Regions from separate parts of the Companilactobacillus sp. y65-5 genome, predicted to be linked through region 1. Evidence: predicted binding sites of a transcription regulator. Region 1 holds the regulator's gene; each other region holds the start of a gene.
The links. The regulator Rex, encoded in region 1, represses fermentation and respiration genes when NADH is low (regulators of the CRP and FNR family bind a similar motif). The targets are predictions, from matches to a motif close to TTGTGAANTANTTCACAA.
Positions count from the first base shown of each region.

Region 1 (3,216 bases):
CGATCATTTGGATCAGCGAGATGAACATCGTTCCGATGTTTTGCATGACTGTTATAGCGCCCTTGTTGTGATAGAAAATCTGTCCTAGAACTATACCTAGAATTAGACCGATAATGATTTGCCAGCCTAGACTAAGCCGAAAAAACTTTTGCTTTTGCAATTTAATGCCCCCTTAAAACGTCGGTTTTTATTATAGCAGACTTTTGTAAATTTAATCATATTAAAATAATATTAATAATTTTCGATAAATTAATTTAAATATAAATATAATCACATCAGAAAAACCACCAACTAAATAAAATTATATTTATTTTAGACAATAAAAGCACCTCGCTATTTACGAATAAGGTAAATAGCGAGGTGCTCTGTATTTTATTAATCTTCACCAGATTCTGAAGCGATAATATCTAGATCTCCGCTGATATTCCATGAATCAACTGTCGCAGGTACGATCAAATGATCGCCCTTCTTCAAGTCGTAGTCAGTGCCATCAACAGAGATTTGACCTGCTCCATTGAGAACTGAAACCAACGTATACTTACCAATGTCATGTTGCAATGTCACTGGTTCTTTTATTTCCCAACGGTAAACTGAGAAGTAGGGTGATATTGGTGGCTTAACGAAAGTAGTAAATTTATTTTCACCATCTGTTTTGCTTTGAATATCTAGTTTTGGATCTTCATTAGGTACTGTGATAGTATCCTCTGACTGTTTGATATGTAATTCACGTTTCTTGCCTGTGCTCTTTTCTACACGATCATAGTCGTACAAACGATAAGTCGTATCGGAGCTTTGTTGTGTCTCAAGTACCATGATGCCTTTATTTAAGGCATGGACAGTCCCGCTCGGTACATAGTAGAATTCACCCGGCTTAACAGGAACTTTTCTCAATAAGTGATCCCAGTCGCCTGACTCGATCATTTGGTCTAGTTCTTCTCTGGTTTTTGCATGATGTCCATAGACTAAATATGAATTAGGTTCAGCGTCGATGATATACCAGCACTCAGTCTTACCTAATTCGTGTTCATGTTTCCAAGCATATTCATTGTCTGGGTGCACTTGAACAGAAAGACTAGCGTTGGCATCTAGGATTTTTGTGAGCAAAGGAAAAACTCTTCCCTTGGGATTGCCAAATAATTCTGAATGACTGTTCCACAAATCCTCCACAGATTGACCTGCAAATTCACCGTTCTTCACTTCAGAGCGACCATGAGGATGGCCGGAGATGGCCCAACACTCACCAATATCACCATCAGGGATGTCATAGCCGAATTGAGTTTCTAAACGACGTCCGCCCCAAATCTTATTATGAAAAACCGGTTTTAAAAATAATGGTTCACTCATGCAAATACCCTCCAATTTTGTATTGCCTCTATTGATCCTCGCTCTGTTCTTCCTCTAGTGACTTATCACGATCTAAGAAGAAAATCAGCGTTTGCAATTCGTTCGCTAAATCAACATAGTGAACACGAATCGAGTTAGGAACATTAATGATCACAGGTGTGAAGTTAAGAATTCCCTTAACTCCTGCCTCTGTCAATAAATCAGCTGTTGTTTGTGCTGCATTAGATGATACAGTTAGAATGCAGACGTCGATTTGTTGCAAGTTGAGCTGTTCCTTCAATTCATTGACATGATAAACAGGCACACCGCTCTTAACAGTGCCGACGATTGATTCATCAATATCAAAAGCTGCGGCAATTCTCACATTATTAGTACGAGAAAAGTTATAATTTAATAAGGCATTACCCAAATTACCAACGCCGACTAAGGCAACGTTGGTTCTCTTATCTTGATTCAAGAGTTTTTTGAAGAAAGCTACTAGTTCATTAACATCGTAGCCGTAGCCTCTCTTACCGAGTGCACCTAGATATGAAAAGTCACGTCTAATAGTTGCACTGTCAATTTTTACACCTTCAGATAGTTCACCTGAAGAGATTTTTTTGGTACCTTCATCCTTTAGGAATTGGAAGTATCGATAATAAATTGGTAAACGCTTAATAGTTGCGTTTGGTACTGTTGTTTTTGTCATATTTATCCCACCGTTATGTGCGTAGTTTCACTAACTATAATAGTAATTAATATTAACAAAAAACGCAACAGCTTACGGCTAGAAAAGGCAGAAAATTCTAATTAATGATAAAATTGTGAATATACAAAGGAGTTTATTAACTTGATTTTATTACAAGCCCAAAGCATAACCAAAAATTTCGGAACGAAAAAACTTTTTTCTAACGTAAGTTTTGAAGTTCAAGATAACAGTAGAATCGGACTCGTTGGTCGTAATGGTGTTGGTAAATCAACACTATTGAAGATTATTTCCGATCAAGAAAATTATAACAGTGGCAACATTGCCCTAAAAAAAGACACAAATATTGGTTACCTAGCTCAAGATTCAGGATTGAATAGTGACAATAAAATTTTTGATGAGATGGAACAAGTATTTGAATATCTCAAAAAGCAAGAAAAACAAATGCACGAGCTAGAAACTAGATTAGCCGATAACTCGGTCAGTGATTATGACCAGATCTTAAAACAATATGATCAACTCCAAAATACTTTTAGACAAGAGAATGGATACGGATACCAATCCGAAATCAGAAGTGTTCTCAAAGGTTTTGGCTTTGAGGAAGAAGTCTGGCAAGAAAAAATATCTACGCTATCTGGTGGAGAACGTTCACGACTAGCAATGGCAAAGATGTTGCTAGAACATCATGATATATTGCTACTTGATGAACCAACTAACCACTTGGATATTGATACTGTGGAGTGGTTAGAAGGATATCTGAAGAACTATCGTGGAGCCTTAGTCATCATCTCCCATGATCAGTATTTCTTGGACAAAGTCGTGACAGAGATTGTTGAGATCAATCATCATTCCTCAATCCACTACTCTGGTAACTATACTTTTTATTTGAAAGAAAAGAAAAAGAACCAAGAAGTAGAATGGAAACATTATGAAGAACAACAAGCTGAGATCAAAAAGACTGAGGAATATATCCAGAAAAATATTGTCCGTGCTTCAACCACCAAGATGGCCCAAAGTCGCCGTAAGAAGTTGGAAAAAATGGAAATTATGGATCGCCCCGGTTCTGATCAAGGTTCGGTTCACTTCTCATTTCAGATCGACAAGGAAAGTGGTAATGATGTCCTATTGATCAAGGACGCCGCCATCGGATATGAAAAAGATCAAGTTATGTCTGAACCAATAAATTT
Region 1 covers NZ_BAAJOA010000009.1:89,830-93,045, reverse strand. The annotation lists gene AC27FM_RS12315 (cation:dicarboxylate symporter family transporter) at 1-160, opposite strand, end outside; gene manA (mannose-6-phosphate isomerase, class I) at 376-1,344, opposite strand; gene AC27FM_RS12305 (redox-sensing transcriptional repressor Rex) at 1,373-2,032, opposite strand; gene AC27FM_RS12300 (ABC-F family ATP-binding cassette domain-containing protein) at 2,174-3,216, shown strand, end outside.

Region 2 (3,216 bases), on a different contig from region 1:
CGTGTGTTGTGAAGAACTTCAATAGCTCAGGATTATTCTTCTTACCGCCACCGACAAAAGTATCGTTATAGAATGCATCCATACTGTCAACAATCTTGTGGTCTAATTGCACTGAAGTTTCGCTGGCGTTCATCCCTGAAGATGCACGAGTAGTATTGCCTCCAATACTGGACATCTTCTCTAAGATGACTGGTGACAATCCGAGTTCATGTGCTTGAATAGCAGCTGTTAAGCCCGTCCCCCCAGATCCTACGATGATCAAATCGTAATGATCTTGCAATTGACTGATATCAGTTGGTTCAAATTTGAATTTTGCGGCTTGTTTTTTCTTGTTAGCCTTTTTGATCTTACTGTGTTTTTTTGTCATTTTTCTTTCCTGCCCTTATTGCTTTTTCAATAATCTGATTTACAAAAGTAGCTCCCGCGCTTACTGCAATCAGTAAAACTCAGGAGCCGATTAAGCCTTGTTTAAATATTTGTCATCTTCAATGGATCAACCCATTCGTCGAATTGTTCTTCAGTAACTAAGCCGGATTTGATAGCAGCTACTTTCAAAGTTGTTCCTTCTTTTTCGGCTGTTTGAGCGATTGTAGCACTCTCATGATAGCCGATGTGTGGTGACAATCCTGTAACTGTCATCAATGATTGATCGACTAATTGTTCCATTCTATCAGCGTTAACTGTTAGACCGTGGATCATCTTGTCAGCGAAGCCTGTCATTGTACCGGTAAGAAGTTCAGCAGATTCGAGGAAGGCACTGATCAAAACTGGTTTGTAGACGTTCAATTCAAAGTTACCTTGACTTGAAGCGATATCTACAACAACGTCATTACCCATGACACGAACGGCTGACATAGTAACAGCCTCAGCTTGTGTAGGATTTACCTTACCAGGCATGATCGATGAACCAGGTTCATTAGCTGGGATATGTAATTCGCCATAACCTGAACGAGGACCACTGGCTAAGAATCTGACATCATTAGCAATCTTCATCAAGTCAGCTGCCAAAGTCTTGATAGCACCGTGAACAACATTCAAGCCTGAGTGAGCAGCTAGTCCATAGAACTTATTAGTATCAGCTGTGAATTCTACGCCGTAAACTTCAGTCATCTTCTTAGCAATGATATCAGCGAAGCCCGGTGCAGCGTTCAAACCTGTACCAACAGCCGTTCCACCCATAGCGAATTCGCCTAAAGTATGATTCAAGCTCTTCAAGTAAGATAGGTCATGTTCTAGCATGCTAGCCCAACCACTGACTTCTTGACCAAATGTTAATGGTGTTGCGTCTTGTAGATGAGTACGACCGATCTTAACTACGCGCCAAAATTCTTCTTGTTTGATCTTTAGTTCGTCGATCAAGTGTTGTAATGAATCCTCCAAGTTGTCCACTGCGACTGAAGCAACGATGCTCATGGCAGTTGGGAAGATATCATTTGAACTTTGACCCTTATTAACATCATCGTTAGGTAGGATCTCGATGTCTGAATTCAATTTAGCAGCCATATGTGCAACTACTTCGTTCGCATTCATATTAGTTTGTGTACCTGAACCTGTTTGATAAACCACTAGAGGGAAGTCTTTTCTCAAGTCTTCGTCGTCTAATGCCAATAACTTATCGATTGATTCCACGATCAAATCAGCTTTTTTAGAATCGATCGTATCTAGTTCTTTATTAGAGATTGCTGCAGCTTTCTTGATTTGAAGCAAAGCCTTGATAACTTCTAGTGGCATCTTCTCGCCAGTTGGGAAATTATTGCGTGAGCGTTCTGTTTGAGCCCCCCATAAGGCGTCAGCTGGGATCTTTACTTCGCCGAGTGTATCTGATTCAATTCTGAAATCTGTCATGTGTGAAACCTCCAATTATTTGTGGTGTGCCTGCAAAATTGCAACCGCTTACCTTGTGATGTTTTTATCATAAATGACCAATAAAGTTATAGTCAAATAAGCTATGCCTCATTAAAAATTATAATGAGGTTGATGTGACGGGATTCATAAGCATAAAAATAAACTCATTATTAATAATAATAATGAGCTTAAAAAAATTAATTTATACTTTTAATCACATAATCACCCAAGCGTTCAACTCGTTGGAAGTCGTCTTCATCAGGATCTTCATTGATCTTGACTGAATCTGCCACTTGTTCACCGTTAGCAGAATTCAATTGCATCGTAAAATAATCGACCGCACGACCGAAGTGTAAGTGATTTTTGGAACTAGAACCGAGCACCGCAAACTTCGTCCGTTCTAAATCTACATCAGCTAGATCCTCATAGAAGTCTTGTGCTTCTTCAGGAACTTCACCCTCACCATAAGTGTAAGTCTCAGCAATGACCGCATCATAGTCGGAGATCTCATATGCGTCAGTATCAGTCATCTGCTCCAAAACGACCTCAGCGTCTTGGCTAACTAAATACTCGGCCAAGTGCTTGGCGATCTTCTCGTTGCGACCACTCATACTAATATAAGTAATTAATATCTTCATCTTCTACCACCTTACACTGATTCGTTCATTTTTATGTTCAGCCTTTTGAATCTCATCGACCATAGCGAGCGCATAATCAGCGTAGCTGAGCTTGCTTTGACCATCGACCGCAGTCGTGAATTCCTCACCAGCTAAGGTATACTTACCAGTCTTTTCAGCTGTTTCATCGAAGTCCGCCGCTGGACTGATATAAGTCCAGTTGATGTCGCTTTGTTTCAATAGATCGAGCGCCTTACCCATTTCCTCACTGAGAGGTTTGACCTCAGCTGGGAAGTCTGCACCTTGGAACAATTGCTCTGTATGCTCAGGATTCATATACAACGAACCTGCACCACCGACGACTAGTAATCTAGTCGTCGAACCGTCCAAGATGTCGATCAAATGTTGTGTAGACGGAACGTATTCCTTCACTAAATCACCGAAGAAGCCTAAAGCATCGACAACTGCGTCGAATCCCTTCAGATCATCGGCAGTGATCTCATAGACATCTCTGACTAGAAAATCCTTTGTGACAGCCTTCTTCTCACTACGTACGATCGAAGTGACTGCGATTCCTCGACTCTCTGCTTCTTTGACGATCAGAGAACCTTCCTTACCATTGGCACCGATAACTGCTATTTTCATAATTAATACCTCCGCTATTATTTACTTTACACAATGAAGTCTCAAAGTTCTATGAATAAGACTTGATATAGTAAAATACTAATATAGAAAAGTCTAGGAGGAAATTATG
Region 2 covers NZ_BAAJOA010000005.1:122,205-125,420, forward strand. The annotation lists gene AC27FM_RS09820 (flavocytochrome c) at 1-367, opposite strand, end outside; gene AC27FM_RS09825 (class II fumarate hydratase) at 469-1,845, opposite strand; gene AC27FM_RS09830 (flavodoxin domain-containing protein) at 2,043-2,483, opposite strand; gene AC27FM_RS09835 (NAD(P)-dependent oxidoreductase) at 2,487-3,107, opposite strand; gene AC27FM_RS09840 (histidine phosphatase family protein) at 3,214-3,216, shown strand, end outside.
Region 2: AC27FM_RS09825 (class II fumarate hydratase) is a predicted target of Rex. The motif match lies at 1,899-1,916, and genes of this name have one in related genera.

Region 3 (3,216 bases), on a different contig from region 1:
GAGTGTCTCAACGTGTGCGGTGTGACATCTTTTTTTATTCCAATCTGTGCAATATATTTTTTTATCATGCGCCAAATTGATTGACGAGTTAATTTATTACCACGGAAATTCAAAAAAACTTCTTTTTGTTCACCATATCTTTGGACTAACTGCTCACGTGTTTCCGCAAAATACTTTTTGAGCCAAGTTATTGCAGTATCACCGATTGGCAATAATCTTTCTTTATCACCTTTTCCCAATGTTTTGATCAGGCCTAAGTCAAGATGTAAATCACCCATAGATAAATTAACTAATTCACTTACTCGCAATCCCGTCGCATACATGACCTCAAAAATTGCTCTGTCTCTGATGCCCAACGGTGTAGATATATCCGGCGATTCAATCAGTCGATTGACTTCATCCATGGATAAAACCACCGGCAAATGTTGGCCTTTCTTTGGTGCATCTAATTCGTTCATAGGGTTAACTTGAATTTTATTGATCAATTCCAGCCACTGATAAAATCGCTTCAATGATGAGAACATCCTCATCTGTGTAGTTTTAGACTTACCAGCTTTGTCTTGATCCGCAAAAAAATTAGTAATGACAAAGTGATCTTCAGGATACTGTGACTTGTGATTGCCTTCTAAAAAATAACTGAATTCTAATAAGTCTTGTTGGTAAGAAGTAATGGTATTTTTAGATAATCCCCTATCCAGTCTCAAGTAACGTCCATAATCAGAAATCATATCGATCATTGTCTGATTATGAATTGTTAGGCTTTTTGTCAAAAACTTTCACCTCTATTTAAGATTTAAGATAGGTATAACCATCTTTTTGTTCGATTTTTCTTTGTTTCATTAAGCTACCTAGTGCACGTTTGAAACTACCTTTACTGATACCAAAATAATCTTTGATATCATCTGGATCACTCTTGTCTGTATATGGAATCTTCCCATCTCTGGAATGCTCCAAAACCGCCATGATCATTTGTGCATCAGGTGTGATTTCTTCATAGGCACGTGGTCTCATAGACAAATTGAGACGACGATGACTTGAACCAATAATACGACTCTTAACATGTTGACCAATGTGCAATGGTCCATCTTGCTCATTTACATGAATGAATCCAATATAATAATCCTCTGTGATAACGAATGTCCCTGATTCTCTAATAGCGATAACAGTTCCTTCTACATCTTTGTTCTTCAGAGAATCATTTGCACTACGAACTAATTGCAAATAAAGATTCAAGTCGGCTAACTTGCCCCATAGTCGTCCCTTGTGATCAACATCTAGTTTGACCATAACGCGGTCGCCTTTCTTAGGCCATTCTGAATGTTCAAGTGGAAGATCATCGAACGAAACAACTATATCCTTATCTACCAATCCGACATCCACAAATACACCGAGGTCGGTTCTAACATTCGTAACTTCGGCATAATCCCATATTCCCGGCATTACAGTTGGTAAATCCACTGTCATACGATTTTTATGTGATTGATTTTCATAAACAAAGCCAGCTATTTCATCGCCTAATTCAGGAGTTTCTTCTAATTCAGTTAATTCAAGTGAAAACGTATATCCATCAATTTGAACAAAGGCTTCGTCTTTATTCAAGTCAGTGACTGTTCCTGACATGACTTTTCCGTACATATCTTTTAATTCCATAATTTCTCCATATTCTCCAGTTAATAATCATAATCAATAATTACACATGCTCTTAGCTAGTTACTATTTTAACAGTTATCCTCAGAGTTACATAATTATTTTAGCTGAATAATTGTATCATGTTTTCAGTTATTTTTTTGATAAATTTATTATTAATTTGATTAGTTTAAACACCCACTTATATTGCCTTTACATCAGGGGTATACGTTTACATAAAATTTGTGAATAATTACTTTTCACGTGTAAAGTCACAATTTTTTTCAAATTCAACATTGAATTATCAAATACATTGTGAAATAATTTTCTATGTGGTAAACGTTTCCAAAATATTTTTAATACAGAAAGAAGATTTTAATTTATGAAAATTAAAGCCGCTGTTGTTGATAAAGTAAACGATCCATTTGTAATCAGAGATGATATCGAACTCGCTGAGATGGAAGATGACGGTCTTCAAGTTAGAGTTGTCGCTTCAGGTATTTGCCACTCTGATGAAGCTTTGCGTAAAGGTGATGCTGGATTCAACCTTCCTGCTATTCTAGGCCATGAAGGTTCAGGTATCGTTGAAAAAGTAGGTAAAAACGTCCACAATTTTGAAGTTGGTGATCACATTGTTATGTCATTCTATTCATGTGGCGAATGTGATAATTGTTTGAAAGGTAAACCAACACAATGCCGCAAGTATGCTGCCTCAAACTTGAGTGGAACACGCCCTGATGGTAGTGATCACTTCACAGAAAATGGTAAGCATGTGAATGATATGTTTAATCAATCATCATTTACAACTCACACGGTTATCGATAAAAGAAATGCTGTTAAAGTATCTAAAGATCTTGATTTAAGAAAACTCGGACCCCTAGGTTGCGGATACGTAACTGGTAGTGGTACTGTCTTCAATACTCTAAAAGCAAAACCAGGTGACACGATTGCTGTCTTTGGTACAGGTGCCGTTGGCTTGGCTGCCATGATGGCTGGTAAGATATCAGGTTGTACACACGTTATCGCCGTTGATATCATTCCTGAACGTCTTGAATTAGCTAAGAAAATGGGTGCAACTGATCTTGTAAACAGTAAAGAAGAAGATGCTGTTGAAGCAATCAAGAAAATCACTAATGGTTTAGGCGTTGACTTGGCTGTTGATACAACTGGTATCGCAAAAGTTATGACTGACTCTATCGCCGCTCTAACACAAGGTGGTACAACAGCAACCATCGCCGTAACACCAAACAATATCGAAATCAGCACATGGAACGACCTATGTGTTGACGATAAGAAGATTGTCGGTGTGAATATGGGTGACGCCATTCCTCAAGTCGACATCCCTCGCTTGATCGAATTCTACAAACAAGGATCGTTCCCATTTGACTTGACTGAAAAGTTCTATGACTTCGATCAAATCAATGAAGCAAACGCTGATTCAGTCAATGGTAAAACTATCAAACCTGTTTTGATCATTGATAAAGATTACAAACCCGGAGAATAATTAAATAAATTCTGTAATAAAAATAATAAGTCCACTGATGAACTAGAAATTCATCAGTGGACTTTTTCGTTTTTATTATGTTCATG
Region 3 covers NZ_BAAJOA010000001.1:304,525-307,740, forward strand. The annotation lists gene xerD (site-specific tyrosine recombinase XerD) at 1-737, opposite strand, end outside; gene AC27FM_RS01590 (CvfB family protein) at 787-1,650, opposite strand; gene AC27FM_RS01595 (NAD(P)-dependent alcohol dehydrogenase) at 2,009-3,130, shown strand.
Region 3: AC27FM_RS01595 (NAD(P)-dependent alcohol dehydrogenase) is a predicted target of Rex. The motif match lies at 1,940-1,957, and genes of this name have one in related genera.

Region 4 (3,216 bases), on a different contig from region 1:
TCCTTTGAGTGTTGACGAAAAAGTATTTGGAACTTTGAAGATGTATTTCACTGATAATAAAATGTTGACACCAGTGGATATCCAATTAGCTGAAGGGTTAGGCTCGATTTTCTCCAGTCAAATTGCCTTAGGAGAAGCAGAAAATCAGTCAAAATTGTTGAAAGATGCTAAAATCAAATCGCTTCAAGCGCAAATCAATCCACATTTTTTCTTCAATGCCATCAATACTATCTCCGCAATGATCAGGATAGACGCCACCAAAGCACGAAGCTTGTTGATCGAGCTAAGTACCTATTTCCGGGCCAATTTGACTAGCATCCGCGAAACAAAAATCAATTTGAGCCAGGAGTTAGAACACGTTGACGCATACCTAAGTTTGGAACAAGCACGCTTTCCAGATAAATATCAGATCGATTTTGACATCGAGACACCTGATTCGGTGATCTTGCCACCATTTACGATCCAGGTTTTATTGGAAAATGCCATTAAACACGCCTTTCATGACCGTAAAAAAAATAATATCGTCAACATTAATGTCACTCATCCCGATAATAATTTGCAGATACAAGTCAAAGATAATGGTTTTGGAATTGATGAAAGTAAACTTGCCCTCCTTGGAAAAGAAGTAGTTCCTTCTGAATCCGGGAGTGGAACGGCATTACAAAATCTCAATCAACGTCTGCAAGGATTATACAATTCTGACGGAAAAATGAAGATTGAAACTAACGAAAATGGAACCAATATCATCGTGACGATTCCATATGAGGAGGCAAACAATGAAAATATTAGTCGTTGATGACGAACCACTTGCACGTGAGGAACTTAAATACTTACTTGAACAAAACTCATTAGTCAGTTTTGTCGATCAGGCGGAATCAGTTGATTCAGCCAAGGACAAATTATTAGGAAACAATTTTGATTTAATATTTTTGGATATCGAATTAGGAAATCAAAGCGGCTTCGATTTAGCAAAAACGCTCAAACAATTAACTAACCAACCTCGAATCATTTTTGCGACTGCATATAATCAGTATGCTTTGGATGCCTTTGAAGTAAATGCTATTGATTATATCTTGAAGCCTTTTGATCCAAAGAGAATCGACCAAGCCTTAGAAAAGGCAAAACCGTTAATAAAAGAAAATACGACGATAATTCAAGAGTCCAATCGTATCTCAGTTACGATCGATGATCGAACGATTGTTTTGAAAATAGCTGACATTTTGTATGTTTATACTGAAGCGGGCAAATTAAACATTACAACTGCCGAACAGACCTATCCAAGCAGGCAAACTCTAGCTCATTTTTTCAAGTCACTTGATCCCAGACAGTTTATGCAAGTTCATCGTAGTTATATCGTTAATGTCTCTGAGATATTGTCTGCAGAGCCTAGTTTTAACAATACTTATTTGTTAACAATGAGTAATCACGACAAGGTTCCAGTCGCTCGATCTTATGTTAGTCAAATGAAAGCTGCACTTGGGATGTAATCGATTGCATTTCAACCGCTCATTTTGTCATTTCATCTCGAATATATGTCATTCTAACCAAAAAAACGCCAATTTGATTGGCGTTTTTGTATACTCTGGTTGTTAAGTAATTCACGTAATTGGAGGATGTTGAAATGACCAAAGAAAAAGAAACAAAACAAAGCGCACCGGTTTTAGTCCAACTTGGGATTTTTTCAGGAGTATTGTTCGTCTCAAGTTTTCTCTCATCACTCTTTCCTAAAAACTTCCCAGTACCAACTCCGGTCATCGGATTAGTACTGTTGTACTTACTGTTGACAACACACATTATCAAACTGGAATGGGTCGACAGCTTGAGTAGCTTTCTAATTAGTATTATCGGATTCCTCTTCATTCCATCAGGAATCTCACTTGCTGGTAGTTTAGGAATCATGCAAGCGCAAGGTCTACAAATTATTACTGTAATAATCATCTCAACCATCATCATGCTGGTTGTCACTACTTACGTAACTTTGTTCTTCATCAAAGTAAAGAGTCATTTGGCTAAACCAAAGGCAAAAACTCGTAAGGCACCAATTTTCATTAAACAACAGATCCAAGGGGGTACATCAAAATGACAACCACATTAGCACTTCCATTTTTCGGAATCTTTTTATCATTATTTGTATTCTTGATTGGACAATATTTATTTAAAAAAACAAATGGATTTTTCATTTTCCAACCGCTATTTTTAGGAACCGTTTTAGGAATATTGATTTTAGTCTTGATCGCTGTTGGTTTAAAAATGCCTGTCGAAAATGTTTATACTAATTTATATAAACCGGGTGGGGACATTGTCTTCTGGTTCTTAGGACCAGCCACTATCGCCTTTGCTATCCCGCTTTACAAACGAAATGATGTCGTTAAAAAATATTGGGTCGAGATCTTACTGTCATTGATCATTGGTACTGCCGTTTCTATGGTCTTGATCATCTTAGTTTCAAAACTTATGGGATTAGATCAAGCTGCAACATTGGCAATGTTACCGCAAGCCGCAACAACTGCAATCGCCCTACCAATTTCAACTGCTATTGGTGGAAGCACAGCAATTACCGCCTTAGCGGTTATCCTCAACGCCGTTATCATTTACGCTTTAGGTGACTATTTGATCAAAATGTTCAAACTCGACAAATCTGACATTGGTTTAGGTCTTGGACTTGGAACTGCTGGACATACGATTGGTTCAGCAAAAGCCTTAGAAATAGGCGCAATCCCAGGATCCATGGCATCAATTTCAGTTATCGTTATCGGAATCGTCGTTGACTTGATTGCTCCAATTTTTGCAAATCTAGTCTAGCAACAGAGCTCAAAAAATAGCATTCAACTAAAAGTTGAATGCTATTTTTGTATATTACTTGATTATCATCATCAAAACTGGAACTACGAATAGGCTCAAAATGGTGGTCTCTGTTACCATAATAGCGGCGTAATTGGCGTCTGCGTGGTATAACTTAGCCACGACAGGTGCGTTGGTCATAACTGGCATGGCTGCTTGAATAATGAAGACTTGTTTCATCAAGGCAGGACCAGGTATGAAGAGGAATAGGGCACTCATCAGTAACGGTGCACAGATGAAGCGTCCGAATAAGATCCCGACATTCTCCTTGTGGAGAGTAACATTGGCTAATCCGGCGTTATAGATCGAGATACCGATGAATAACATTGAGAGCGGGATAGTCAGATTACCGACATATTGCAAGTCTGACATCAA
Region 4 covers NZ_BAAJOA010000002.1:380,033-383,248, reverse strand. The annotation lists gene AC27FM_RS05875 (LytS/YhcK type 5TM receptor domain-containing protein) at 1-796, shown strand, start outside; gene AC27FM_RS05870 (LytR/AlgR family response regulator transcription factor) at 777-1,487, shown strand; gene AC27FM_RS05865 (CidA/LrgA family protein) at 1,622-2,083, shown strand; gene lrgB (antiholin-like protein LrgB) at 2,080-2,802, shown strand; gene AC27FM_RS05855 (AEC family transporter) at 2,857-3,216, opposite strand, start outside.
Region 4: AC27FM_RS05865 (CidA/LrgA family protein) is a predicted target of Rex. The motif match lies at 1,587-1,604, and genes of this name have one in related genera.